DNA from 3 places in the Geobacillus sp. JS12 genome. Region 2 is predicted to be linked to each of the others. Evidence: riboswitches for the same ligand, from Rfam matches in the RefSeq annotation. Region 2 holds a riboswitch; each other region holds the start of a gene.

Region 1 (9,794 bases), 1.5 Mb from region 2:
TTTCCGGCCGTCAAAGCCGATCGCCCCATAAGCGAAATCGTGCACGACGGCAATGCCGTGCTTGGCGGCAAACGCCACCGTCTCCGCGAAAAATTCCTTTGTCGCCGTTGCGCCGGTCGGGTTGTTCGGATAGTTTAAAAACATCAGTTTCGCCCGGTCGGCCACTGCCGCCGGAATGGCTTCATAGTCCGGCAAAAAACCGTTTTCCGCAACAAGCGGCATCATCTCCATCCGTGCGCGGGCGAGCGCGATTCCCGACCAATAGTCCGGGTAGCCCGGGTCCGGGACAAGCACTACATCGCCCGGGTTGACGAGGCAAAGCGGCAACTCGACAAGCCCGGCTTTGCCGCCGAACAAAATGGCGACCTCGCGGGCCGGGTCGATCGTCACCCCGTACTCGCGCGCGTAAAACGCGGCGATGGCTTCTTTCAAAAAGAAGTAGCCTTGAAACGGCGAATATTTATGGTATTTCGGATTGGCCGCCGCCCGTTGCATCGCCTCAACGATATGCTTTGGCGTCGGCTGATCCGGGTTGCCTTGCCCTAAATTGATCACGTCGCATCCGGCCTTGATTTTCTCCCCGACTTTTGCGACAAGCGAGGCGAAAAATTGCTTTGGCAGCTGCTCAAGCAACTCGGAAAAAGGAATTTCCATCGTCATCGCCCACACCTTCTTAAAAAATTCTTGAAATTCTAGTGCAACATCATATATCGTAAAAAGCAAAATGTAAAGCAAAATTTTTTCGAGGTGAAAACTCATGACGATCCGCATCGCCTGCCTCCAGCTTGATATTGCGTTTGGCGACCCGAACGAAAACGAACGGCGCGCGGAAAGCGCCATTGAATCGGCCGTCAAGGACGGCGCGAATATCATCGTGCTGCCGGAATTATGGACGACCGGCTACGATTTGACGCGCCTAGATGAGATTGCCGACGAAGGCGCCGAACGGGCCAAAGCGTTCGCCTCCCGCCTAGCGCAAGCACACAGCATCCATCTCGTCGCCGGCTCGGTCGCTAAAAAAACAACAACCGGCGTGACGAACACGATGATCGTGGCCGACCGGAACGGTCAAGTCGTCGGCGAATATAGCAAACTCCATCTGTTCCAATTGATGGATGAACATTTGTATTTGCAGCCGGGAAGCAGCTTAGGCTTGTTTTCGCTCGACGGGCTTTCATGCGCCGGGGTCATTTGCTATGACATCCGCTTTCCGGAGTGGATTCGCGCCCATGCTTTGGCTGGGGCGGAAGTGCTGTTTGTCGTCGCCGAATGGCCGCTTCCCCGCCTGCACCATTGGCGGACGCTCTTGATGGCGCGGGCGATTGAAAACCAATGCTACGTCGTCGCCTGCAACCGGGCTGGCCGCGACCCGAACAACGTCTTTGCCGGCCATTCGCTCGTCATCGACCCATGGGGCGAAGTGATCGCCGAGGCGGACGAGAAGCCGGGCATTCTCTCGGCCGACATCGATCCCTCACTCGTTGCGGACGTCCGCGCGCGCATCCCGGTGTTTGCCGACCGCCGGCCGCACGATTATGAAGAGGCGGCAAAAAAATTTTTCAAAACGTATTGACAATCCGCCAGCCCAACCTGTATCATTCGAATCAAGCAGCCAAACGATTATTAACATCGCGAAAATTGCAAAAACGAAATACGTTTGATCGGTACTCTTATCAAGAGTTGGCTGAGGGAATTGGCCCAATGAAGCCCAGCAACCGACCGTAATGCTATCGTGAGATAGGGCGCACGCCAAGGGCGGCGCCGGAAGCGTCATGCTTCCGCAGGGCACGGTGCTAAGTCCAACAGAAAGACCGATGTCTTTCTGAAAGATAAGAGGCGCGAAGAACGAATGAATCTTCAAGCCTCTTTCCGTATGCGAAAGAGGCTTTTTCATTTGCCGGAAACGCCGAGTTTTAGCGCGCGTCAGAACCGGCATTTGAAAACGAGCGAAATGAAAAAAGGGGGAACAAGGCAATGACCACTGTTCAAACATCGGTTTACGAACCGCTGACCGAACCGAAGGCGGTATCTCTCGCTGTCCGCCTCGGCTTATTCCGCGACGGGGCGCCGCTTTTGTGCCGCGAGATCGGCGACGGCAACTTGAACTTAGTGTTTCATATCGTCGACCAAGAAACAAAGCAAGGCGTAATCATCAAACAAGCGTTGCCGTACGCCAAAGTGGTCGGCGAAAGCTGGCCGCTTACGTTAAAGCGCGCCATCATCGAAAGCAACGCGCTGCGCACGTTTGCGAGCTATGTGCCGCAATACGTGCCGAAAGTCTACTATTCTGACGAATCGCTCGCCATTACGGTGATGGAAGACTTATCCCGTTTGCAAATCGCCCGCAAAGGGTTGATCGAAGGAAAAACGTATCCGCTTTTGTCCCAGCATATCGGCGAGTTTGTCGCCAAGACGGCGTTTTATACGTCTGATTTCGGCATGAACCAGCAAGAGAAAAAGAAATTGGCGCAAAGCTTCGTCAATCCGGAACTGTGCAAAATCACGGAAGACCTCGTCTTCACCGACCCGTTTTTTGACCACGAAACGAACAACTTTGAAGACGAATTGCGCCCAGACGTTGAAGCGCTTTGGCGCGATGACCGCTTGCACCTAGAAGCAGCAAAGCTGAAGCGCAAGTTTTTAACCGAAGCCGATGTGCTCTTGCATGGCGATTTGCATACCGGCAGCATTTTCGTAAGCGCCGACGAAACGAAAGTGATCGACCCGGAATTCGCCTTTTACGGTCCGATCGGGTTTGACCTTGGCCAATTTTTCGCCAATTTGCTGTTAAATGCGTTGTCCCGCCCTGAATTAGAGCGCCAACCGCTCTTTGACCACATCGACCGGACATGGGACGTCTTTGCGTCCGTGTTCTCAACCCTTTGGCGCACCGAGAGCGTGGAAACGTACGCCGCGACGCCGGGCTTGCTCGAGGACGTGCTCCGGCACGCGTTCATCGATGCTGTCGGCTTTGCCGGCTGCGAAGTCATCCGCCGGACGATCGGCCTCGCCCATGTGGCGGACCTTGACGGCATCGAGCACAAAGATGAACGGCTTGTTGCCAAACGGCATGCGCTCCGCCTCGGCCGCCGCTTGATCGTAGAGCGGGCTGAATTGACGGGAACAGACGGCTTCCGCCGGCTGCTCGCCGAAACCAAGCAATAATGCCATTCGATCCGGCCCGCCGGCAACGGGCCGGACAAACGAACAACGCCAAAAGAAAGGAAGACAGCAATGAGCACATTTGCCATCCCGCGCTCAGTCGAATGGCGCGAGACGCATGTGACGATTTTAAACCAGCAAAAGCTGCCATCCATCATCGAATATATCGACTTGCACACTTTGGAAGACGTCTATGAGGCCATTGCCACGCTGAAAGTGCGCGGAGCGCCGGCGATCGGCATCACCGCCGCCTATGGCCTGGCGCTTGCCGCGCTCGGCTATGACACCGAATCGCTCGATGAATTCCGCCGCTGCTTGAAACGAGATCGTGACTACCTAGCCAGTGCCCGGCCGACCGCCGTCAACTTGTTTTGGGCGCTCGATCGGCTTGTCACCGCTGCGGCCGACGCCCTTTCCGTCAACGAGGCAAAAACGGCGCTCATCCATGAGGCGATCCGCATTCAAGTGGAAGATGAGGATGTGTGCCGCCGCATCGGCGAATACGCGTTGTCGCTCTTTCGTCCGGGCGATCGGGTGATGACGATCTGCAACGCCGGCTCGATCGCCACCGCCCGCTACGGAACGGCGCTCGCCCCGTTTTATTTGGCGAAAGAAAAAGGAATCGAGCTATCCGTTTACGCCCTTGAGACACGTCCCGTTTTGCAAGGGGCGCGCCTGACCGCCTGGGAGCTGATGCAAGCAGGCGTCGACGTCACGCTTATTACGGACAACATGGCAGCGCAAACGATCAAAGCGAAAGGGATTCGCGCCATTATCGTCGGAGCCGACCGGATCGCACAAAACGGCGATACAGCGAACAAAATCGGCACGTTCGGCCTGGCCTTGCTCGCGAAGTCGTTTGACATTCCGTTTTACGTCGCCGCGCCGCTGTCCACGATCGATTTGACGACGAAAACAGGTGCGGACATCCCGATCGAAGAGCGCCATCCGGATGAAGTGACCCACATTGCCGGCGTGCGCATCGCCCCGGAAGGCGTCAACGTATACAATCCGGCGTTTGACGTAACGCCAAACGAACTCATTACCGCCATCATTACCGAAAAAGGCATCATTCGCGGCAATTACAACGCAACGCTGCCATCATTATTCACAAAGGAGGAGCAACATGAAACGATTTAAGGCCTTATCTTCCCTTTTTCTTCTTTTCTTTGCCGTGTTCTCCATCTTGGCTGGCTGCACACACGAGCAAGATGCCGTGAGCTCCAAGCCAGCCAACGGAGCCAAGACCACGAACAACAAAACGGAAACGACATCCAGCCACTCGACGGCAACAAGCGACGAGCAAGCGGCCATTCCCGAAAAGTTGAAAAAGCCGGTGAAAATCGCCGCCATTATGCAACTGTCCATCGGCACGTTCTCATCGCAATACATCGCCGGCGTCAAAGAACAAGTGCAAAAATTCGGCGGCGAGGTGCAAATTTACAACGCCGACAACGATTTAACCAAAATGGCATCGTACGTTGAGACGGCCATTACACAAAATGTGGACGCCATTTTGCTTGATCACGGCCGCGCCGATGCGCTCGAAGGCCCGGTGAAAAAAGCCGTCGCCAAAGGCATTCCCGTTGTGGCGTTTGACAACGATTTGAACATTCCCGGCGTCACCGTCATCGACCAAGACGACTACAGCCTCGCCTGGAAAACATTAAAAACGCTCGCAGAAGACTTAAACGGGGAAGGCAACATCGTCACGATTTGGGTCGGCGGCTTTACCCCGATGGAACGCCGCCATGTCATTTATGACGCGTTCAAAAAACGCTATCCGAACATTAAAGAAATCGCCAAGTTCGGCACGGCGAGCGCCAACACAGCTTTGGACACACAAACGCAAATGGAAGCGATTTTGAAAAAATACCCGAACAAAGGCGACATTGACGCTGTCTTCGCAACTTGGGACGAGTTCGCCAAAGGGGCGACGCGCGCCATCGAGCAAGCCGGGCGCACGGAAATTAAAGTGTATGGCATCGATTTGAGCGATGAAGACTTGCAAATGATCCAAAAACCAAACAGCCCATGGGTGGCGACAACGGCGACGGACCCAGCCGAAGTCGGCCGCGTCCAAGTGCGGTTCGCCTATCAAAAAATCGCCGGCGAGAAAACGCCGAACATTTACTCGCTTGAGCCGCATTTAGTGAAACGGTCCGATCTTCCGGACAAACAAGTGTCGATGAATGAGCTTTCGCAATACATTCCGGGCTGGGGCAATCCAATGTCGCCATCTCGCCGTGGATGAAAACGTTGGAAGCCCAGGTGAACAAAAAATGAACGGGTTGTCAATGCGGGGCATTGAAAAATCGTTTGGCGCCGTGCGCGTGCTTGACGGCGTGGACTTCGACGTTCGTCCTGGCGAAGTCCACGCCCTTTTAGGCATGAACGGCGCCGGCAAAAGCACGCTCATGAACATTTTGGCCGGCGCCATTCCGCCTGACGCTGGTACGATCACGATCGACGGTACGATATACACGTTTTCATCGCCGCGCGAAGCAAAACAAGCCGGCATCGGCCTCGTCGTTCAAGAAGTTGACACAGCGCTCTTTCCCGGCTTGCCGATTTACGAAAATGTAGCGGCGGACGAGTTCGTCCATGTGAAGCAACGGCCGATTCGCTCGCTGCGTCAAGAAAAAGAGCGGGCCGCCGCCCTCCTTCGCCGCGTCGGCCTGTCGTTGCCGCCGACGAAATTGGCTCGCGACTGCTCGCTCCATGAAAAGCAGCTGATTGTGCTCGCCAAAGTGCTGTCATCCAACGCGCGCTATATCATCCTAGACGAACCGACGGCCGCCTTAAGCGAGGCGGAAACAAGGCGTCTGTTTGCCATCATCGATGAACTGAAGCAGCAAGGCGTCGGCTTTATTTACATCTCTCATAAGCTGAAAGAAGTTCAGGAGATCGCCGACCGGCTGACGATTTTGCGCGACGGCCGCGTCGTCTATCACGGAGGCGCCCGCAGCCTGCCGCTTGAGGACATCATCCTTCATATGACTGGAACGAAGCGGACCGCCGCCGCGAAACAAGCACGCACATACAGAAGCGACATCGCGTTTGCCGCCCGCGGAATGTTGATCGACAAAACCGGGACAACAGTCGACCTATACGCCCACCGCGGCGAAATCGTCGGCATCGCTGGCTTGGTTGGCGCCGGCAAGACGGAGCTTGCCGAAAGCCTCATCGCCCACCGGAACACATCCGGCGAGTGGGAAATCGATGGCAGACGCTATGTGTTCTCATCGCCTTATGAAGCCATCGACGCCGGCCTTTGCCTCATCCCGGAAGAACGGCGCAAACAAGGGTTGTTTTTGCCCGAGTCAGTGAAAACGAACTTGACCGTCCGCCTTCTTTCCCGCCTGTCGCGCTGGCAATGGATCAGCCGGGCGAAAGAAGCGGCTGAAGCCGACGGGCTCGTCCGCTCGCTAGGTGTTCATCCGCCGTCAAGCACCACCGTCGTTCGCCACTTGAGCGGCGGCAATCAACAAAAAGTCGTCATCGGCAAATGGCTCAACACAAACGCACGCGTCTTTTTGTTTGACGAACCGACCAAAGGGATCGACGTCCATGCGAAGCAAGAGGTGTTTTCCATCATTCGCTCCCTTGCCGATGAAGGAAAAACGGTGCTGTACTTTTCCAGCGAATTTCAAGAGCTGCTTGACATTTGCGACACCATCTACGTGATGGTCGACGGCCGGCTGCTCGCCCGCCTGCCGGCCGCTGAACTGACGTATGAACAGCTTGTTTACTATTGCAGCGGAGGTGAGATCCATGAGCCAGCCAGCCGTTTCCACAACGCCGTCGAAAAAAACGGCGCCGTCCATTCTTGAATGGTTGTATAAACACGGCACCTTGCTGGCCATTCTTGCCGTGATCGCCTACTTCGGCATCACGCAAGACCGATTTTTTACGTATGAAAACTTCAGTGACATTTTGCGGTCCATTTCGATCGTGACGCTCGTGGCCATCGGCATTACGTTTTCGCTCATCGTCGATGGCTTCGATTTGTCCGTCGGTTCGACGGTGAGCCTCGCGACGATCGCGAGCGCCGCGGCGCTCGTCCTGTACCGCCAAGAAATTTTCATCACCCTGCTCGTGCCGCTGTTGCTTGGCATTGCTGTCGGGCTCTTGAACTCGTTGTTGATCGTCAAATTCAAATTGCCCGATTTGCTTGCAACATTGGCGACGATGTACGCCATTAACGGCGTGCAGCTCACCTATACGAAAGGGTTTTCGATCTACAACGACATGCCGCTGCCCGATGGCGGCACGGCGCCGGGCAAATTCATTCCTTCCTTTTTGTTTATCGGCCAGGGAGAGCTGTTCGGCGTACCGTTTTCTGTCTTGCTTATGCTGTTTGTCGTCATGGCCGCTCATCTGTTTTTAACGTACACGAAACCCGGCCGCCTCTTTTATTTGACCGGGGAAAACCGCGAGGCGGCAAGGCTCTCAGGCATCCCAGTCAACCGCTATCGGACATATGCATACGTCATCAGCGGGTTTTTTGCGGCCTTAGGCGGCATCGTCCTTGCCTCGCGCATCGGCACCGGGCAAGTGTCGGCCGGCGCCTCTCTTTTAATGGACAGCGTCGCCGCCGCCTACATCGGCTTTTCCGTCTTTGGCGCCGGCAAGCCGAACGTCATCGGCACATTGTTCGGCTCGATTTTAATGGGCGTGTTGCTGAACGGCTTGACGATGGCAAACGTCCCGTATTACGCCCAAGACATTATAAAAGGCGCCATTTTAGTCGGCGCCCTCGCCTTGTCGCATTGGCAAAAAACATAACGCCCGATCTCTGCCCCCGTGGATGGCAATCCTCGGGGCAGACGCGTTTTTCATATAGATGCAACGAAGAAGTTTACCATATCCTTGACGGAAAAGCGGTTTGTCCATTTTCGACTGTCGAAGGCAAGCAACAGGCTTGCCCCGTCACGCCTTGGCGTGACGGAAGACCAAACAACCACCTGCTTCACAGACCCATATATGGGTCTTTAAGCGGCGTTGTTCGGTCGCCCGACAGTCGATCAAATACTTGATAAAAGCTATAAATGGTAAAGCTTCAAATTGCATCTATATATAAGTTGCAATAAAGATTTTCCGATTGTTCGATTCTGTTTTCCTTCATAACAAGTCATTTTGATAGAATGCAGCGAGCGCTCTACTGGATGTAAAACAAAGTTTCAACTTATATAGACAAGCCATCAGCTTCTTTTTCCGCCTGCTCCATTGCAGCATCCGCATACAACGCCTTCCAAACTCTTTGCCTGTTCCACGAACGCAAGAGCGTCATCTACGTAAGCGGCGCTCAAGCTCCAACAGCTTCGCCTTCACATCGGTGCGGCTTCCGGCATAGCCAATGAGAGCGCCGTTTTTGCCGACAACACGGTGGCACGGAACGAGAATCGACAGTTCATTCGCCCGGTTTGCCTGGCCGACGGCGCGCACCGCTTTCGGGCGGCCGATTTGCGCGGCGATGTCAGCGTATGTCGCCGTCTCGCCGTATGGGATGCGGCAAAGCGCCGCCCACACCTCTTCTTGGAAGGCTGTTCCCTTCCACTTCAGCGGCAAGTCAAATACTTGGCGTCGACCGTGGAAATACTCATCCAGCTGCCTAAGCGCGCGTTCAAGAAGCGGCGACCAGCTTTTGACAACCGAATGTTCGCCGGCGAACGCGCGCCATTCTTCTGGAAACAGCTCGACTTTGACAATCGCGTCGCCGTCGGAGGCGACGTAAATGTCGCCGAGCAGCTCTGAGCGGTATACTGCATATTCAATCGTCATCGTCGTCCTCTCTTTCCATTCGTTCGATCGGCAAGGTGATATGGAACGTCGTGCCGACGCCGACTTCGCTTTCCACTTCAATTTTCCCTTGGTGCTCTTCTATGATTTTATAGCTGACCATCAAGCCGAGGCCGGTGCCGCGTTCTTTCGTCGTATAAAACGGCTCGCCAAGCTTTTTGATTTTATCTTTTGGAATGCCGCATCCTTGGTCGGTGATGGAGATGCGCACATAGCACCCGGCGCGAGTGATGCGCACCGTAATGTCCCCGCCTTTTGGCATCACTTCGATGGCGTTTTTCAAAATATTGATGAACACTTGCTTCAACTGATTCGGCTCGCAATACACCGGCGGCAGCCCGCGCTCGAAGTCGGCGATGATTTGCACGTTGTGCATCATCGCTTGGGCGCTGATCAAATCGATCGTGTCTTGCATAATTTTGCAGATATCATTTTGTTTGTACTGCACCGCCTGGGGCTTCGCCAGGACAAGAAACTCGGTGATGATCGACTCAATCCGTTTCAATTCCGACATAATGACATTAAAATACATCGAATAGTCGCCGTCAATGCTTCCTTGCAACAGCTGAATGAAACCCTTTAGCGCCGTCATCGGATTGCGGATTTCATGGGCGATGCCGGCGGCCAATTCCCCGACGACGTTGAGCGTATCCGACTTGCGCAGCTGCAGCTCCATCTCCTTGCGCTCGGTCACATCGCGCAGCATCATCATCCCGACGCCGGGAATCACTTCCTTTTTCAGTGAAAACTCAATAATTCTCCCTTTTCCCTCGTCGAAAAATTCGACCTCGCCGCTCGCTTCGCCGGTGCGTTGGCATTGTTGAAGCAGC
Region 2 (9,794 bases):
TGTAGCGGTGAAGGGCGGATTCGACCGATGCATGTGCTTCGCTGTTCATGATCGTTTTCCTCCCTCTAGAAATGTTGATTTATCAAGGCTTTTCGGCCCCTCAGGGGTGTCCAAAAAATATTTTTCGACAAAATCCCTTACATTCTTTTTCAGTTTTGTGGATATCTTACAGACCTAGGGTGCGCTTCGCGGCCACGGCTGGACATATTTTCCTGCCGTGGGAGGAAGCGTATTCGATGCACCCTTTGGATCTCCGCGTCGCTGATGAGGACGAACCCTCCCATGTCTCCGGGCGTCTTTGCGCCAACATTCCCTCGTTCGGTCTCGTCATCAGGCGGAGGCCGGCCAAGCTCCTTTGGGGACTCAAGGTCGAATGGATACAATCACGCCAGCTTCTCCGGTGTCATCCTGTTGTCCAACGATTCTTCCGTTCGCAGGGGGAGGCCTTAGGCCGCCCGTTGCACCTGGGACAAGACGTCCTGTTTCATTCGCTCCGCGTCAAAGGCTTGTTTCTTCGTACAAATCGCAAACAGCACATTCAACAGCTTCCGGCACAAGGCGACGATGGACTGCTTTCCGGTCAGCGGATTGACGGGGCGGGTCGTATAATACTCATGCAGCTCGCGAAACGCCTCGTTGTGCCGAATCAGCGGAATCATCGCCCGAAACAGCACCGATCGCAGCCGTTTCCGTCCCCGTTTGGAGATGTGCTTTTGCCCTTTGCGCTGGCCGGAGGAGTTCTCCTTGAGCGTCAGGCCCGCCAACTTCACCAATTGACGCGGGTCCCGATAGTGGGCGAAGCTGCCGATCTCCGCCAGCAGATCGATGATCGTGGCGTCTCCCAACCCGTCGACCGTTTTCAGCCATTGATACTCCATCGTCGTTTGAACCAACGCCTTCAACTCGGCGTCCAACGCGGCGATCTCAGCCTCCAATTGGCGGTATCGGCGGACGAGCGCGGCGATCTCAAACCGGGCCATCGTCGTCCCTTCCGTCACCCCAATCGAGTCCTTCGCGGCGTTGATCAACGCCTGAATTTTGGCCTTCTGCGGGCATTTCAGCCCTTCGCTTTGCCGGTACACCTCAAGAAGCTCCTCCACCGTCCGGCCGGCCATATCGGCTGGAAGCGGCGTCCACTCCAGCACCGAAAGCGCCGTTTTCCCCAGGTCGCGAAACACCGTCCAAAACTCTGGAAAATATCGGTCGGTCCAGCGGACGATCGCGTTTTTCACCGCCGTCTGTTCCTTGCGGAGCTTCTCTTTGAGCGTGCTCCCGACGCGCAAATCGGCTTCGATCTCGTGCAGCAGCCGGGGGACGAGGAATCGTCCGTCTTTCGCCAGTCTGGCGATGACTAGGGCGTCTTTGGCGTCATGTTTCGTCGGCAGGTTGTCATCGAGTTCTTTCGACCGGCACACATGCGCCGGATTGACCATGACCAACGGGATCTCGTGCTCCTCAAGGAAGTAGGCGAGGTTCAACCAGTAGTGCCCGGTCGGCTCCACCGCGACGATCACCTCTGACTTCCCGAACGCTTGCATCGCCTCCTGAATCGCTTCATACAGCTGGCGAAAGCCCTCTTTCGACTGGAAGATCGGGAACGATTTGCGAAGCACACGCCCCCGGTCATCCACGAAGCAGGCGTAGTGGGTTCGTTTCGCGATATCGATGCCCACCACAAGCGTTTGTTCGGTGACTTGATCAATTTTATAGTTTTGTGTACAATTCATCTGAAGTCCTCCTTGGTATGGTGAGTGATGTGTTTGACACCCCTGCATCATACCAAGAGGGCTTTTTTTGATCAAGTCCCCGGAAAAGCTCCTAACGGGAATGCTCCTTTTTTTGTTTATCCGCTGTTAGTATGCATGAAGGAAAACGAAATTAAACAACGAATGGTATTGAAAGCGTGTGGAAACAGCACCGTTTCGCCAACATCGACGGAATGTCATGATGAAAACGAATGGTTCTGTTCCACTTCCATCATCATAGGAAAGGGGGCAATGCCATTGATTCGTTGGGTTGTCTTTGCCTTAACCGCCGCTTTCGCTTCGTTTTTGGCATGGATCATCATCGGCAGCATTCTCGATGAACACGGGGACGTCATCTTCAGTTTAACGACAGTGGTCGCCCTGCAAAACTGCGTCATCATCGTCATGCTCGCCGCCGTACTGGCGCGTTTGAACAACCGATGAAGCGCGGGAAAACAGACCGGCCGCGGCGTCTCTCCATCCAAAACGGTTTTGAACTTTCGGGCGGCTCTTTTTTGTGCAAAAAATAACGGAAGCGATTCGCTTCCGTTATTGATTGTTTGTCGCCGCTGGAATGACGGCGCCGTGGTATTTTTCTTTGATGAAATCTTGAATTTCTTTCGATTGCAGCACTTCGACAAGCGTTTTGATTTCTTTCCGGTTTTCATCGCCTTTGCGCACCGCAATAATGTTCACATACGGATTGTTTTTCGGCGACTCCACGGCGATCGGGTCTTTCGCCGGATCCAAACCGGCGTCAAGCGCATAGTTGGCGTTGATCAGCACCGCATCGCCTTCGCCGTTTTTGTAAATTTGCGGCAGAAGTCCAGCATCGACGTCCGCTTTAAATTTCAAATGTTTCGGGTTTTCGACGATGTCGTTGACCGTCGCTTTCGTTTTATCGATGCCCGGTTTCAATTTAATGAGCCCTTTTTCTTGCAGCATCGACAAAATGCGGCCATGGTCGGCGACTGAGTTGCTCATGATGATCGTTGCGCCATCCGGCAGCTCTTCAATGCTTTTGTATTTTTTGGAATACAGGCCGATCGGCTCAATGTGAATGCCGCCGGCGTTGACGAAATTATAGCCGTGTTCTTTCATTTGCGATTCCAAGTACGGAATGTGTTGGAAGTAGTTGGCGTCAATTTCTTTATCAGCCAACGCTTTGTTCGGCAAGATGTAATCTTGGAACGTAATGATCTCCAAGTCGATGCCTTTTTCTTTCAAAATCGGTTTCGCTTTTTCCAAAATTTCCGCGTGCGGCACGTTCGACGCGCCGACTTTCAGTTTCACCAATTCGCCGTCTTTGCCCCCTCGGCCGCGTTGTTGTTGTCGTTGCCACCGCACGCCGCCAAAGCGAAGACAAGAACAGCAGCGAACAGGGCGCCAAGCCATTTTTTCATCGTTTTCTTCCTCCTTATCGTTTATCAATTTTGGAAGTGACAACGTCACCGATCAACTGAATGACAAAGACAATGACGAGCACCAACACGGTCGCGACAAACGTCACATCGTTATGGCTGCGCTGGAATCCTTCCAAATACGCCAAGTTCCCAAGCCCGCCGGCGCCGATGGCTCCAGCCATCGCCGTATAGCTGACGAGCGACACGGCCGTCACCGTAATGCCGGAGACGAGCGCCGGCAACGATTCCGGCAGCAGCACTTTCCAAATGATCGTCCACGTTGAGGCGCCCATCGCTTGGGCTGCTTCGATGACGCCTTTGTCGATTTCGCGAAGGGCAATCTCCACCATGCGGGCGTAAAACGGCGCGGCCCCAATGACCAAAGCCGGCAGCGCCGCATTGGCGCCAAGCATCGTCCCAACAAGCCAGGTGGTAAACGGAATGAGCAAAATGATCAAAATAATAAACGGAATGGAGCGGAAAATGTTCACAAACGCCGCAATCACGGTATTGACAAACCGGTTTTCCCATAGGTTGCCCTTCGCTGTCAAAAATAGAAGCAAGCCAAGAACGATTCCGAGGACGAAAGTGGCCGCCACCGCCACCCCGGTCATGTACAGCGTCTCGACCGTCGCCGCCCACATCGTCTCCCATTGCACGTTCGGCAGGAGGTTAGCGAGCATCGTGAATCACCTCCACCGCCACTTGCTGGCGTTGAATATAGTCAAGCGCCCGGTCGATTTCATCCCTCGCCCCGTCGATGTGCACAAACAGCACCCCATAAGCGCCTTGATGGGTTTGCGAAATTTTCCCTTGCAAAATATTCATATCGACGGCAAATTGCCGCACGACCTGGCTGATGAGCGGCTGGCCGGCCGCCGCGCCGACGAACGTCAACTGCGCGATTATCCCGTTCGGGTATTGGCCAAACAGATGCGAAACCGCTTCTTCCGTCTCTTCCGGCTCGACGAGCTGCTTGACGAACCGCTTCGTGATCGGCTGCTGCGGGTTGCGGAACACGTGCAGCACTTCGCCCTGCTCAACGATTCGACCGTTTTCCATCACGGCGACGCGGTCGCAAATTTTGCGGATGACGTGCATCTCATGGGTGATGAGCACAATCGTCAGCCCGAGGCGCTTGTTAATGTCAACGAGCAAGTCCAAAATCGCATCGGTCGTCTGCGGGTCGAGCGCCGATGTCGCCTCGTCGCAAAGCAGCACTTTCGGGTTGTTGGCGAGCGCCCGGGCGATGCCGACGCGCTGCTTTTGTCCCCCGCTCAGCTGCGACGGGTAGGCATCCTCGCGCCCGGAAAGGCCGACAAGCTCGATCAATTCATCCACCCGCTTGTTCCGCTCCTCTTTCGGAACGCCGGCAATTTCAAGCGGAAAGGCAATGTTTTCCCTGACTGTGCGAGACCAAAGCAAGTTGAAGTGCTGAAAAATCATCCCGATTTCTTGGCGCGCCTTGCGCAGCTCCCGCCCTTTCACGCGCGTCATATCGCGCCCGGCGACGACCACCCGGCCCTTCGTCGGCTTCTCGAGCCCATTGAGCAAGCGGATGAGCGTGCTTTTCCCCGCGCCGCTGTAGCCGATAATGCCGAAAATTTCTCCTTCGCGAATCTCAAGCGACACATTGTCGACGGCCGTGACTGAGCCGTTGGCCGCTTGATAGATTTTTGTCACTTGTTCGAGTGTAATCATCGTTTCACCTTCCTTCCCAAGCGGCAGAGCGCAAAAAGAAAACCTTTCTGCCCGCAGAGAACAGAAAGGTATTGTGCACCATTCCGTCTCTTATCTCTCAAAGCAGGCCGCTTTGTGTGAATTGGCACCATTTCAGCGCACGCGCTGACGGTTGCCGGGCTTCATTGGGCACATCCCTCCACCTCTCTTGATAAGAGCGCAACAATCGCCTATGCAATTGATTTACGAATGTGATTGTATCACCGCTTGTCGAACGCTGTCAACAATTTTTTCACCCAACATGCCGATACGGTTTAGCCAAATGGAGGAGCGATTCAAGAAGCAACAGCTGACGGAAGCTTCCTGACACGTGCACTTCTTGCAGGCGGACGAGCTGCTGCAGCTTCAGTTCGCCGTTCAGCAAGGACGCGAGCGCTTCTTTGGAGCCGCGCACGGTCAATGTTTTCCGTTCATCGTGTTCCATCCCTAAAGCGGCTGGTTCCTTGCCGATCAACAGCAAGGCGGTTTCATCCCCACTTTCAAACCGAACACACAGCTGCTCATCCGGCAAAATCGGCATCAAATGACGCAACGCTTGCATCCGTTCCACGAACTGCCCGACTAATTCACGCATTTCCATGGATATCCCCTCCCCCATTTTTATTTTTTCACTTCCACCTGAAGAGGAGAAATCCTTTACAAAAATCTCGACAACCCGTTGACGAACGAGCGCCGTTTTTGTCATTTCCCAAGAAATGTGTCAAACAGCGTCAAAAAAAGGCGAATCACTTGACCGGCAAGCGTGCTTGAATCACTTCGTACAAATACGGAACGGAATGAAAGGCATACCACTTGCCTGCGATCGCTCCATCCTGAAAAAGAAGCAGGCAAGGAACGCTTTCAATTTTCCACTCAGCCGCTCGTTCGGGAATATAGTTGATGTCCGTTTCGTAAAACGGAAGCGCCGGAAACAACTTCTCCACCACCACAAGCATCCGCCGCGCCAGCTGGCACGTGCCGCACAGCGGGGTGTACAAGTAAAGGGCGAGAAGCGGCTCGCCTTCCACCACTCGCTTGACATCGTTTCGATCGATCGCGTTCACTCGCCTCTCCCTTTCATCAGCAATTCGATGCGGACGTCGAAATCGGCGCGCAGCAACACTTGCGCCAAGTGCCAAATCGGAGCAGCCGCCACTTCACGGTACGCCCGGTCAATGTAAAGATGCTCCGATTCTGGAAGCATGCGGCGAAACTGCCGGCGCAATTTTTCTCCCGCCTCATCGGCATCCGCCAACAAGTACACATCATATCCTTCCAGCTCATCAGCCCATTCTTCCAGGCGCGCGTCGCTGATCGTGCCGTTTGTGCAAAGGATGATGACAGGCTCTTTCAGGACGGCCGCCACCTTTTGCTTGTCCGATCGCCCTTCCACAATGATGACTTTTTCCACGCGTTGCATGTCCGACCCACCTTACTTCGAAAGGTGATACGATATTGTATGCCTTGCGCCGGCGAAAGGTGGAAAAAGAAAAGCAACGGCATCGCACCGTTGCCTGTCAACACCAGCCCGCTTCCCCGTCGCAGTCGACATATTTTTGGTTCGGTTCAACGGTAGCGGTCACCTGCTTGAAAATTCGCCCGTTTTGTTCGGTATACCCATTTTTCAACGGGACGGCCGCCGGAAGCGGAAGGCGCCCGATGAGCTCTCCTTCCTCGTACAACTCCAGCGAGCGGCCGTTCAGTTTGCCGATGATCCGGTCCGTGACATCCATGTGCTTCGTTTGCAGCATCGCGAGCACCCCTTTTTTCAATCAAATTCCGGTATGTATAGAGTGCCCGAATCGAAGCGAAGATTGCAGGAACGTTTATCCTTCGTTGATCATGGCCTCGTATTGTTCCGCCGTCAACAAATTGTCGATTTCGCTCAAATCGTTCGGTTTGACGACGATCATCCATGCTTTGTCATATGGCGATTCGTTTACGTACTCTGGATGGTCGTTCAACGCCTCATTCACTTCCACGACCGTGCCGCTGATCGGCGCATATAATTCCGAGACCGTTTTCACCGATTCAACGCTGCCGAACGGCTCGTTCGCCACAACCTCCGCGCCGACTTCCGGCAGCTCGACAAAGACAATGTCGCCAAGCTCTGATTGGGCGTAATCCGTAATGCCGACGCGCACGTTCTCTCCTTCCACGCGCACCCATTCATGCTCCTTTGTGTAACGAAGTTCTTTCGGCGTGTTCATCGAATCCCTCCATCGCAGCAAAATCAAAATATGTTCTTCTTCATCATAACCGATTTTTCAATAAAACTCACTGTCTTGACGCGATTTTGCAAAAAATTTTATGCCTTCTTGGCGAAAAACGCCTCGTAGTCTTGTTCGCGAAAGCCCACGACGACCCGCTCGCCGTCCGTCAAAATCGGCCGTTTGACCAACATCCCGTCCGAGGCGAGCCAATCGAGCATCTCGTCTTCCGATGCGCGGTCGAGCTTGTCCTTCAAGCCAAGCTCGCGGTATTTCATGCCGCTCGTATTAAAAAATTTTTTGAGCGGCAGCCCGCTTTTTCGGTGCAGGTCAGCGAGCTCTTCTTTCGTCAGCGGTTCGTCGACCAAATGCACTGTTTGCACCTCAATGCCGTGTTCATCGAGCCAACGCTTCGCCTTCCGGCACGTTCCGCATTTTGGATACCAATACAACATATACGCCATCGCCATTCCTCCCTGTCAAGACATAAAGAAGAAGCACCAGGCAGTCTGCCTGGCACTTCCCATTATCACACAATATACCGTTCGGCTTCAATGAGCGCGGCGGCCGCTTCGCGTTTTTTCGCGATCACGTTGATCGGCGTATGGCGCGTCAGCCGGCGGAGCGCGGCGAGCATCATCCGCAGCGTGTCGCCTTGTTCGACGGCGACAAGCGTTTCTTTCGCATGCGCCTCAATTTCATTGAACGCCTCTTGGCAGAAAATTTGCGTGTACAGCCATTTTTGTTTGTTTTTCTCCTCACCGCTCGCCTGAATCGCTTTTTCCGTGCGCAAGAGCGCGGATTCCATCGCGTAAACGTTCGAGACAATGTCCGCGATGTTCACAAGCACTTCTTGCTCTTCTTCAATGCGCTGGCCGTATTTTTGCGCCGCTAAGCCGGCGACCATCAAGGCGATTTTTTTCGCGTTGCGCACCAAATATTTCTCTTGTTCGAGCGCGCCCGTTCCCGGTTCTTCGGCCGTCATCATCATCAGCTCTTCTTGCAGCTGCTGCGCTTTTTGGAAGAGCGGCAGCTCGCCTTTTACCGCCTTTTTCAAATACATGCCCGGAACGAGCAAGCGGTTGATTTCGTTCGTCCCCTCGAAAATGCGGTTGATGCGCGAATCGCGGTAGGCTCGCTCAATTTCGTATTCCTGCATGAAGCCGTAGCCGCCGTGGATTTGCACGCCTTCGTCCACGATGTAATCGAGCACCTCGGTCGCGAAAAACTTGTTCAGCGAGCACTCGATCGCGTATTCGGCGATCGATTTCGCCACTTCCTTGCCGTCTTTCGCTTTTTCCGCATCAAGCAGGCCCATCCGTTCATCAAACAAGCCGACCGTACGGTACACCGAGCTTTCCGCCGCATACAGGCGCGACGCCATCGTCGCGAATTTTTCCTGCGTCAACGTAAACTGTGAAATCGGGCGTTTGAATTGCTGGCGCTGATTGGCGTATTTGAGCGTGATCTCCAACGCCCGCTTCGCGCCGCCGACCGCCCCTAACCCAAGCTTGTAGCGGCCGATGTTCAAAATGTTGAAGGCGATGACATGGCCTTTTCCGATTTCACCGAGCACGTTTTCTTTCGGCACCGGCACATCTTGCAAAATGAGCGTTCTTGTCGACGAGCTTTTAATCCCCATTTTCTTTTCTTCCGGACCAGTTGAAACGCCCGGGAAGTCGCGTTCCACGATGAACGCGGTGAAATGTTCGCCGTCGACTTTTGCATAGACGACAAACACATCAGCAAAACCGGAGTTGGTGATCCATTGTTTTTCGCCGTTTAAAATGTAATGCGTGCCTTCCGCGTTTAATCTCGCCGTCGTTTTCGCGCCGAGGGCGTCCGAACCCGAGCCAGGCTCCGTCAAGGCGTAGGCGGCGATTTTTTCGCCGGTCGCTAAATACGGCAAATATTTTTGTTTTTGTTCTTCCGTGCCAAACAACACAATCGGCAGCGAGCCAATCCCGACGTGCGCCCCGTGCGAAATGGCAAAACCGCCGGCCGGCGCCATTTTTTCTGCAATGATGGCCGAGCTGACTTTATCTAGGCCCAAACCGCCGTATTCTTCCGGAATGTCAGCGCTTAACAAGCCGAGCTCGCCCGCTTTGCGAAGCAATTTCACGGAACGGTCAAACTCGTGGTTTTCCAAATACTCGAGCTGCGGGAGCACTTCATTGTTGACATACTCTTCCGTCGTTTTGGCAATCATATGATGCTCGTCGGTGAAATCTTCCGGCGTAAAGACACGCTCGGCCGGAATGTCTTCAATCAAAAAGCTGCCGCCTTTGATCGCTTCTTCCATCGTTTTGGCCATCGTTGATTTCCTCCCCGAAAGATGATTGATGATCCGGGCGGCAACGCCGCCCGGGAAATAGACGTTCCATGCAGCCGGGCAAATGCGGATGCATGCCTCGCGCGAGCTGATGAAGCCCGCTTGATGTCAGCTGCCGCTACAGCAGCTCAAACACGCCGGCCGCGCCCATGCCGCCGCCGATGCACATCGTCACAATGCCGAACTGCACGTTGCGGCGCCGCATTTCGTAAAGCAAAGACAAGGTCAGCTTCGCGCCCGTGCAACCGAGCGGGTGGCCTAGAGCAATCGCCCCGCCGTTGACGTTGACAATGTCTTCATCCAATCCAAGTTCGCGGATGACTTGGATCGATTGCGAGGCGAACGCTTCGTTCAGCTCGATCAAACCGATGTCGGACAGCTCAAG
Region 3 (9,794 bases), 1.3 Mb from region 2:
CCCGTCGACAAGCAAAATTTGATTGCGCAAGCTTGGATCCCATAAGTCGTTCCAGCTCGTCATTCTTTTGCCGCCAAGCATCTCGCGGTTGTAGACGATGCCGACCGTTCCCCAAAAATACGGCACTGAATACCGGTTGTGCGGGTCAAACGGCAAGTTGAGAAACCGCGGTTCGATATATTGCAAATTGGGAAGCTTTCGGTGATCAAGCGGCAGAAGCAGCTTTTCCTCGATCATTTTGCTGATGGCGTAATCGGACGGAACGGCGACATCAAACGTCGCCCCGCCTTGGGCGATTTTCGCCATCATCGCCTCGTTGGAATCGAACGTTTGGTAAATCACTTTCCACCCTGTCTCTTTTTCAAATTCACGAATGAGCGCCGGGTCAATGTAATCACCCCAGTTGTAGACCGTCACCGTTTTGCCTCCGCCGTACCCTTCCGCTTCGTTCAGCCGGTGGGTGATGAACATGAGGACGAACGCCGCGATGAACACGGCCGCAAATCCTTGGACAAGCCGTCTCACCTACTTTCGCCCCCCTATCCCGTACATTCGGCCGCCTTTTTGGCTGAGCACATAATAACCGATGACAAGCAGCATCGTAAATAAAAACAGCAGCGTCGACAGCGCATTGATCGATAAGGAAATGCCTTGGCGCGCCCGCGAATAAATTTCCACCGACAGCGTCGAGAATCCATTTCCCGTGACAAAAAACGTCACGGCAAAGTCATCAAGCGAATACGTGAGCGCCATGAAAAAGCCCGCCCATATGCTCGGGGCCAAAAACGGCAGCACCACACCGGACAGCACTTGCCAATGACTGGCTCCTAAATCTCTAGCCGCATCAATCAGCGTCGGGCTCATTTCTTCCAGCTTCGGCAGCACCATCAACACGACAATCGGCACACTGAATGCGATATGGGACAACAGCACGGATGTAAACCCTAGTTGAATGCCAGCGATCGTAAACAGCAGCAAAAACGAAGCGCCGATGATGACGTCTGGGCTGACGATCAACACGTTATTGAGAGCGAGAAGAGCGTTTTTCGTCCGCTGCCGCTTGACATAGTAAATGGCGAGCGCCCCGATGACCCCGAGTATGGTCGCGACCGCCGCCGACAGCAGCGCGATGACGATTGTATTCAAAACGATGATGAGCAAGCGGTCGTCGGACAGCACGTCGCGGTACCACTTCAACGTGAACGATTGAAAATCGTGCATCGCCCCGCCACTGTTGAACGAATAATACATCAAATACACAATCGGCGTATACATCACGGCAAACACGGCTAACAGGTACACACGTCCCCATGCCTGCATCCGTTTCATCGGCTTCCCTCTTTTCTTCCGCTTCCTGTCAGGCCGACGATGACCGCCATCGCGATCATTAACACAACAGCGATCGTCGCCCCCATTCCCCAGTTTTGGGTGACAAGAAAATGCTGTTCAATGGCGGTGCCGAGCGTAATGACGCGGTTGCCAGCGACAAGGCGTGTAATCATAAACAGCGACAGCGCCGGGATGAACACCGCTTGGCAGCCGGCCTTCACTCCGCCAAGCGTGAGCGGAAAGACGACGCGGCGGAACGTCGTCCAAGCCGAAGCGCCCAAATCGCGGGCGGCATCGACAAGCGATGGCGGCAGCTCCTCCAGCGCGTTGAAAATCGGCAGCACCATAAACGGAATAAAAATGTACACCGACACAAACACAAAACTGAAATCGGTGAACAACAGCTGCCGCGCTCCAATGCCAAGCGTCTGCAACAGGGCGTTGGCCAGCCCGTACGTGCCGAGCAGCCCTAAAAACGCATACACCTTCAGCAGCAAATTCACCCACATCGGCAAGATGAGCAACAACAGCCATAACTGCTTGTGCCTCGTCTTTGTCAGCCAATAGGCGGTTGGATAGCCGATGAGCAGCGACACAAGCGTGATTAAAAACGCGTACCAAAACGAATACGCCATCATTTTTAAATAAATGGGCGTCAACACGTTTTCATAATTCGCCACCGTCCAATGTCCGTCTATATCCAAAAACGATTCATATAATAAAAAGACGATCGGAGCGATGACAAACAACACCAACCAAATGCCATAAGGGATTAAATACCAGTTCCGCCACGCCCGTTCCGTCATGCGCCCTCATCCTCCCTTTCGACTCGCATGACGTGAATCGCTTCCGGTTCAAAACGAAGGCCGACCGTTTCCCCGACTTCGGCCTTTTTCGTCGAATGGACAAGCCATTCGTTGCCGTTTTCATCATAGCCGCAAATTTCATAATGGACACCGCGGAATAAGAGCGAATCGACGCGGATGACGATCTGCCCGTCTTCCGGCGCTGCGAGTTCCAAATCTTCCGGGCGGATGACGACATCAACCGGTTCGTTCGGGGCAAAGCCGCGGTCAACACAAACAAACCGCTTGCCCGCGAATTCGACGAGGAAATCGTCGATCATGCGCCCCGACAAAATGTTCGATTCGCCAATGAAATCGGCGACGAATCGGTTGATGGGCTCGTCGTAAATGTCTTTCGGCGTCCCAAACTGCTGAATTTTTCCTTTATTCAGAACAAAAATGTAATCGGACATCGCCAGCGCTTCTTCTTGGTCATGCGTGACAAAAATAAACGTAATGCCCAATCGACGTTGGAGCTCACGCAATTCATACTGCATTTCCGTGCGCAATTTCAAATCCAAGGCTGACAGCGGTTCATCCAAGAGCAACACCTCAGGTTCATTGACAATCGCCCGGGCAATGGCGACGCGCTGGCGTTGGCCGCCGGACATCTCTTGAATGCGGCGGCGCTCATAGCCTTCCAAGTTGACAAACCGGAGCGCTTCGCTCACTTTTTGGCGGATGTCCACTTCTTTCATCTTTTTCACGCGCAAGCCAAATGCCACGTTTTCAAACACATCGAGGTGAGGAAACAACGCATAGTCTTGAAAGACAGTGTTGACTTGCCGTTTGTTCGGCGGGACGTTTTGAATCGGCTTCCCGTGGAAATAAATCGTTCCTTCCGTCGGTTCGATAAACCCGGCAATCAGCCGCAAAATCGTCGTCTTCCCGCACCCTGACGGGCCAAGCAGCGTATAAAACTTCCCGCGCTCCATCGCAAAACTGACGTCATCCAATACGACCGTTCCGTCGTATTCCTTCGTCACTCGCTCGAAGCGGATGATCTCTTCCCCGTTCACTTCCAGCCCCCCGTCTTCTTGATGTTCACTATTCCTAATTAGAACATAGGAGAGTGGAAAGTGCAACGGAAAAATCCTTGATCACACGTATGAAAACTGAATTTTTCCTGAAGATCCCGCCGTCATTTTTCCATTTTATCTTCATTGTTTGGACGTGTAAGCGAGATTATGCGGGAGCCAGGGAAGCGCTCTTGATGAACGTGAGAAGCAATGAGATAAGCATGTTGACGGTCGCCTTGAATCCACTCCGCCAACCGATCGCGACTTAGCCTATCAAGGGAATTGAACGGTTCATCCATCAAATACAATTCGACCGGGCGGGCTAAAGCAATCGCAATATGCAGTTTTTGTTTTGTTCCTAATGAATACTGATCCACCGGGAGCGGGAGCATCTCCTCCATTCCAAGCAGACTGCATAATTCGTTCGCTTTGCGGACGTACTGTTGATCCAGCTTCCATAAAAGCCGGAAACATTCGATATTTTCATAACCCGTCAATTTTGAAAACATGACAGTCTCGGATGTCACATAAGACAAATGAGCGCGCATGTCGGGAAGCTGAATCGGATTGCCTTTATAAAAGGCTTGATAATGCAGCTCTCCTTTATCGAGCAATCCCGAAATAATATGCAAAAGAGTCGTTTTCCCCACTCCATTGGGGCCGGTGAGAAGCACGGTCTCCCCTGAAAAAATGGAAAATGAGAATTGCTGAAAAATCGTGGCTCCCCCATCATAGCGATACGTCAAGTTTTGCAATGAAAATAACGGTTCCATCTATTTCTTCCCCTTTTCCTGCTTGGCTCTTCACCAAAAGTTGTACTTGATTTTTTCTGAACTCTATTTACGCTTGTAAGGGAAAATCAACAAATCAGTGATTTTTTCAAATCTTTGTGCAGGAAGCTGTATTGCTTGTCAAGTACATGTTGTGGTGAAGAGCCTCCTGCTTTTTAGACCGTCTATTTTTATACATGAGACACCGTTGATTCCAACCATGCTGAGATGATGAGCAGCGCGACCGCCAGCACTAGTAAAAAGAGGATATCCCGTATATAGAGCGTTTCTTCTTCTCCTCTTGCTCTTTTTTTGACGATTTGAAGAAACCGCCATGTCTCGTACCCTAATGTACAAAACAAGATATGGCCGATGATTTCAGGAATCGCGTGAGGAAAGACACCGGTCATCAACGGCTGCATGCCATATCCTGTGGCGACTCCTCTCACGATCACGCCTAGCATTGCTGCGTTGTAACCGAGATAAAGGGTATTGGCCATTCCTAGCGTCAGCCATCCGCCAACCATCAAAATGGCTCCAACCATCAAGTTGTGGCCTAAAGTGGTCCAAAACGCCATGGAAGTCGGATGAATCGTAAGCTTTTGTGAAAAAATCACTGCTCCAAAAGCAAAACATACAATGTACACACCTAACGACAATAACATATACGGCAAATGAGTGTGAATCGCTCGTCTGATCACCGCAAATGCCTCCTCACGTGCGCCGAGCATATTGAGAACTATTCCATAATACAAGGTACAGCATCAAGACAAACAAAACGCTGTAACATGCCCAACTCCAACCTTTCAAGAGCATAAAAAAGGCAGAAAGAAGCGATGAAAAAACGGTTATGTAAATCAATAAGCGATGAAACGAATGATTTCCAGCCGCAATCACCATATACCCCGCATAATCACGTGGAGATGTCAATGCCGCCTGCTCGCCGCTAGCTAAAACGAGACAGAACACTTCATAATCGGTGCGCAAAATCCGTTTGACAACAAGCGAATAGGCGGGCATCATCACCACAGCTCCCATTGCTGCCCAAAGCCCTCCACTCATCCCCAATAATCCTATGTATTCGAGAAGCAGCAATCCTACTGCCGTCATGCATGGGTAGACGCCTAATCGCTCAAGCAGCGTCCATTTCGCTTCGATTAACGGTACAAGAGGAGGTGGAGAAAGAAGACGAAACACAGTGAGACGCTCCATCTCGCTTTCAAACTGAAAAATGTCGCGAAAGACGTCGGTAATGGCTCGCAACGTGCCTGTCATGACCATATACATTTCAAACATAAACAAAAACAAAATGATCAACCCATTATGAACGATCGGCAACAGCGCCAAATTCGCTCCCGCAACCAGAAACCATTCCCCCGGCAAAAATAGCGACCAAGGCGGTTTCGTCAACTCACGGGCTTGGCGTGTTAACAGACAAAGATCTTTATATAAAATTGCATTATTCGTGCTGCGAATTTTTAACGACTCTATGACACGCTGATGCCATGAATATAGCATGTACGCTGCCTTGTCAGAATGAGACGCACGAGTGAAAGAAAAACAAATCAAAGCCAACAGAGCGAATCCAGCACCGATGAATGATAAAGCTGTACTTGAAAATGACCACCCTTCCCCCCAACTTGTCATGCGTTCATAAAACAGCTGTTGCCAATGAGCAACATAACCATCCATATACACAAGATAAGAGAGCGACAACCCATACATTCGAACCGCTTGGCGGGACAATTGCAGCAACGGCATAATCGCCGCAAGCACGACATAACCAATCGCGAATGATGCCATTCGAAAGAAAAAGGCAGAAAATGCGCCCATCGCTCTAAAAGTTGAGCCACGCACTATATGCGATGTCACATAAAGAAGCAACAACATCGTATGTCCAAACCATACTAATGATGCGCCTGTGATCCCGAACATCACCATCAACCCAATTGAAGGAGGCAACCAAATCGGCAATAGCCGCAAAAGCGACACAGCATAGTGGATTTTGAGCAATCGCCGCCATACCTCGTCATCCCGCACCCCAGACAGACGCACATAATGATAATGGTATTGACGTTGCAATGCCTCTTTGGACTCAAGCAAAACTCCTATTAAAGGACTGACAGACATAAAAAAGAGAAACGCCATAATCGCAGAAGGACGAAACATGATAAATGATCGAGTGCAAATGATCACAACCAATATCCCCGAAACAAGCCATTTCGCCGCTTCCACCAAGAACATGGTCATCTTTGGAGAAAAAGGCGATTTTTTCTGCAATGGGGCCAAACTACTTCGTTGTCGTTGTTGATATAACAGCCATACGAGTTTCACTTCTCTTCCCCCACATTGATTTACTCATTAGGAACGGCAGGGAGTTTTTCCCCTGCCGTTTTGCCTTTTACCATGCAATCGCTGCCGCTTTTCCTCGTTCCGCCACTATTTTTTTCACCGTCGCGACAAAAGTTGACCACCCAATTTCCAAAATGGCGTCGACTCCACCTGATAAAATAGCGGTGATCCCAAGAATAATAGAAATAAGAGTGGAGCCGGTCAACACAATCGAAACAACCGTCGTCGCGATTGACTGCGACACGCCGAGCGTCCCGGCAACAAGCGCCAGCAAACTCATAACCTATCACTTTCTTCCAGTAAATGATAATCGATCAAAACTTTTTTCAAAAACATTCTGTGTCTATCTCATCCTTCGCACTAAACGAGAATAAACCCCGCCGTAAAGCAGCACCAATACAATAAATCCTATTTTGATGGGCATGCTGGCCGCTTTTAGGCGAAAAGCAACTCCAATCAACACAACAAGCGGCAGGCTAATCAGAATAAAATACGGCCACGACCATTGTTTCACCCACTTCACTCCTGTCTGCGATGCGGTTTCTAGTAAATTCCTTGTTAATATCATCCATTTTAATCATACACCTTGACTCTAAAAAAAAAAAGAGAAATCGTTCGACAATTTTACCTTTTTTTACACATTTCGACATATTTCGTGCTATTGAAATGAAACAGAGATGCTTTTAAGAGCTTGGTACAAGGTAAGCGTTGATCCAAGAAATTCTTTTTTGAAATTTCCTTGCTTCACCGTATTGAATAATTTCGAAAAATACATTAAATTATATAGTAATCATCAAAACGTCACCGCACAATTGCATACGGACATTCTTATCAAGAGAGGGGGAGGGACTGGCCCGGTGAACCCTCAGCAACCTGGCCCGCGGCCAAGGTGCTAAATCCAGACAGGCGGATGCCTGGAAGATAAGAAGAAGCGAACGAAAAGTCTTCTTCTTAGAAGACTTTTTTCTTTTACTTTAAGGAAACGGGGGAATCAAATGTGGGGCTGCTCGATGAGTTGAAACAACGCATTCTCATCGCTGACGGAGCGATGGGGACGCTTTTATATTCGCACGGCATTGACCGTTGTTTTGAAGAATTGAATCTATCGAATCCGGACGAAATCGTCCATATTCATGAAGCGTATATCGCCGCGGGCGCCGACGTCATTCAGACGAATACATACGGCGCCAACTATGTGAAACTCGCGCGCTACGGCCTTGAAGATGAGGTGCCGTCCATCAACCGCGCCGCTGTAAGGCTGGCGAAACAAGCGGCGAACGGGCGGGCGTACGTGCTCGGGACGATCGGGGGGCTGCGCACGTTAAACAAAAGCGTCGTCACGCTCGAAGAAGTGAAACGGACGTTTCGCGAGCAGCTGTTTGTCCTGCTGGCTGAAGGGGTTGATGGCGTGTTGCTCGAGACGTATTACGATTTGGAAGAGTTGGAGACGGTGCTTGCCATCGCCCGCAAAGAAACGGATTTGCCGATCATCGCCCATGTGTCGCTCCATGAAGTCGGCGTCTTGCAAGATGGCACGCCGCTCGCGGACGCCCTTATCCGCCTGGAGGCGCTCGGGGCCGATGTCGTCGGACTGAACTGTCGTCTCGGTCCATATCATATGCTTCGGTCGCTCGAGGAAGTGCCGCTGCCAAATCGAGCGTTTTTGTCGGCGTATCCGAACGCCAGCCTCCCGGATTACCGCGATGGCCGGCTTGTCTATGAGACGAACGCTGAATATTTCGAGGAAACAGCCAAAGCGTTCCGCGACCAAGGGGTGCGCTTGATCGGCGGGTGCTGCGGCACGACGCCGAAGCATATCGCAGCGATGGCAAAAGCGCTCTCCGACCGAACGCCGGTGACGGAAAAAACGGTGAAGAGGCGCACGGCATCTGTATCGGTGCAAGCCGAGCGGCCCGCGCCGACTCCGCTTCCCGAGCTTGCCCGCACGCGCCGCTCGGTCATTGTGGAGCTGGATCCGCCGAAAAAATTGGGGATTGACAAGTTTCTTGCTGGGGCGAAAGCGCTCCATGACGCCGGCATCGATGCGCTGACGTTGGCCGACAACTCGCTCGCCACGCCGCGCATCAGCAACGCCGCTGTCGCCACGATCATCAAGGAGCAGCTCGGCATCCGCCCGCTTGTGCATATTACATGCCGCGATCGCAATTTGATCGGCTTGCAGTCGCATTTGATGGGCTTGCATACGCTCGGCATCACCGATGTGCTCGCCATTACCGGCGACCCGTCGAAAATCGGCGACTTCCCAGGAGCAACGTCGGTGTATGATTTATCATCGTTCGATTTGATCCGCTTGATCCGCCAGTTTAACGAAGGGCTGTCGTACTCGGGCAAACCGCTTGGGCAAAAAACGAACTTCTCGATCGGCGCTGCGTTCAACCCGAACGTCCGCCATTTGGATAAAGCAGTTGAGCGAATGGAGAAAAAAATTCAATGCGGCGCCCACTATTTCTTGACCCAGCCGATTTACTCGGAAGAGAAAATCGTTGAAGTGCACGAAGCGACCAAGCATCTTGACACACCGATTTACATCGGCATTATGCCGCTTGTGAGCGCGCGCAACGCCGACTTTTTGCATCATGAAGTGCCGGGCATTACGCTCTCTGACGAGATTCGCGCCCGCATGGCCGCCTGCAGCGGTGACCCGGTGCAAGCAGCCAAGGAAGGCATCGCTATCGCCAAATCGCTCATTGACGCGGCATTCGATTTGTTTAACGGCATTTATTTGATCACGCCGTTCTTGCGCTATGACATGACGGTCGAGCTCGTCCGCTACATTCACGAAAAAGAAGCGGCCGCCAAAGAAAGGAAGGTTGTTCATGGCTAACATCACCTTAGAACAGCAGCTGCAGCGAAAAATTCTCGTCATTGACGGCGCGATGGGGACGATGATCCAAAGCGCCAACCTATCAGCCGCCGATTTTGGCGGCGAGGCGTATGAAGGGTGCAACGAATATTTGACCCTCACCGCCCCGCCTGTCATCCGCCGCATTCACGAAGCGTATTTGGAAGCGGGCGCTGACATCATCGAAACGAACACGTTCGGGGCGACGCGCATTGTGCTCGATGAATACAACCTCGGGCATTTGGCGCTCGAGTTGAACATCGAAGCGGCCAAGCTCGCCAAACAAGCGGCGGAGGCGTTCTCAACTCCCGACTGGCCGCGCTTTGTCGCTGGTTCGATGGGGCCGACGACGAAGACGTTGTCGGTGACAGGCGGCGCGACCTTTGAGGAACTCGTCGCCGCCTATGAAGAACAAGCGCGCGGGCTGCTGTTGGGCGGTGTCGATCTTCTGTTGCTGGAGACGTGCCAAGATACGTTGAACGTAAAAGCCGGATTTCTCGGCATTTCCAAGGCGTTTGAGGCGGTCGGCCGCCGCGTGCCGCTCATGATTTCCGGCACGATCGAGCCGATGGGCACGACGCTCGCCGGCCAGGCGATCGATGCGTTTTTCATCTCG

The links. A riboswitch is a leader RNA that binds a small molecule or an ion and turns the genes downstream of it on or off. The one in region 2 is predicted to bind S-adenosylmethionine.
Region 1: linked by a shared signal. The riboswitch ahead of mtnK (S-methyl-5-thioribose kinase) and the one ahead of A0V43_RS12885 (methionine ABC transporter ATP-binding protein) in region 2 are both predicted to bind S-adenosylmethionine.
Region 3: linked by a shared signal. The riboswitch ahead of A0V43_RS00980 (bifunctional homocysteine S-methyltransferase/methylenetetrahydrofolate reductase) and the one ahead of A0V43_RS12885 (methionine ABC transporter ATP-binding protein) in region 2 are both predicted to bind S-adenosylmethionine.

What each region holds. Positions count from the first base shown of each region.
Region 1 covers NZ_CP014749.1:390,427-400,220, reverse strand. Annotated here, with positions in the region: gene A0V43_RS02060 (pyridoxal phosphate-dependent aminotransferase) at 1-660, opposite strand, end outside; gene A0V43_RS02055 (carbon-nitrogen family hydrolase) at 758-1,573, shown strand; SAM riboswitch class I at 1,668-1,836, shown strand; gene mtnK (S-methyl-5-thioribose kinase) at 1,975-3,165, shown strand; gene mtnA (S-methyl-5-thioribose-1-phosphate isomerase) at 3,235-4,302, shown strand; partial or broken gene A0V43_RS02040 (sugar ABC transporter substrate-binding protein) at 4,289-5,448, shown strand; gene A0V43_RS02035 (sugar ABC transporter ATP-binding protein) at 5,445-6,995, shown strand; gene A0V43_RS02030 (ABC transporter permease) at 6,937-7,950, shown strand; gene A0V43_RS02025 (methylated-DNA--[protein]-cysteine S-methyltransferase) at 8,452-8,946, opposite strand; gene A0V43_RS02020 (PAS domain-containing sensor histidine kinase) at 8,936-9,794, opposite strand, start outside.
Region 2 covers NZ_CP014749.1:2,611,604-2,621,397, forward strand. Annotated here, with positions in the region: gene A0V43_RS12860 (carboxymuconolactone decarboxylase family protein) at 1-49, opposite strand, end outside; gene A0V43_RS12865 (IS110 family RNA-guided transposase) at 447-1,727, opposite strand; gene A0V43_RS12870 (hypothetical protein) at 1,998-2,189, shown strand; partial or broken gene A0V43_RS12875 (MetQ/NlpA family ABC transporter substrate-binding protein) at 2,295-3,148, opposite strand; gene A0V43_RS12880 (methionine ABC transporter permease) at 3,163-3,831, opposite strand; gene A0V43_RS12885 (methionine ABC transporter ATP-binding protein) at 3,821-4,849, opposite strand; SAM riboswitch class I at 4,937-5,046, opposite strand; gene A0V43_RS12890 (hypothetical protein) at 5,121-5,468, opposite strand; gene A0V43_RS12895 (thioredoxin family protein) at 5,614-5,931, opposite strand; gene A0V43_RS12900 (toprim domain-containing protein) at 5,928-6,287, opposite strand; gene A0V43_RS12905 (YusG family protein) at 6,385-6,618, opposite strand; gene gcvH (glycine cleavage system protein GcvH) at 6,694-7,077, opposite strand; gene A0V43_RS12915 (arsenate reductase family protein) at 7,176-7,541, opposite strand; gene A0V43_RS12920 (acyl-CoA dehydrogenase family protein) at 7,607-9,391, opposite strand; gene A0V43_RS12925 (acetyl-CoA C-acetyltransferase) at 9,528-9,794, opposite strand, start outside.
Region 3 covers NZ_CP014749.1:180,197-189,990, reverse strand. Annotated here, with positions in the region: gene A0V43_RS01020 (ABC transporter substrate-binding protein) at 1-471, opposite strand, end outside; gene A0V43_RS01015 (ABC transporter permease) at 526-1,329, opposite strand; gene A0V43_RS01010 (ABC transporter permease) at 1,326-2,135, opposite strand; gene A0V43_RS01005 (ABC transporter ATP-binding protein) at 2,132-3,193, opposite strand; gene A0V43_RS01000 (ABC transporter ATP-binding protein) at 3,316-3,966, opposite strand; gene A0V43_RS00995 (stage II sporulation protein M) at 4,155-4,664, opposite strand; gene A0V43_RS00990 (hypothetical protein) at 4,678-6,066, opposite strand; gene A0V43_RS00985 (uberolysin/carnocyclin family circular bacteriocin) at 6,365-6,595, opposite strand; gene A0V43_RS19625 (hypothetical protein) at 6,659-6,829, opposite strand; SAM riboswitch class I at 7,141-7,243, shown strand; gene A0V43_RS00980 (bifunctional homocysteine S-methyltransferase/methylenetetrahydrofolate reductase) at 7,313-9,160, shown strand; gene metH (methionine synthase) at 9,153-9,794, shown strand, end outside.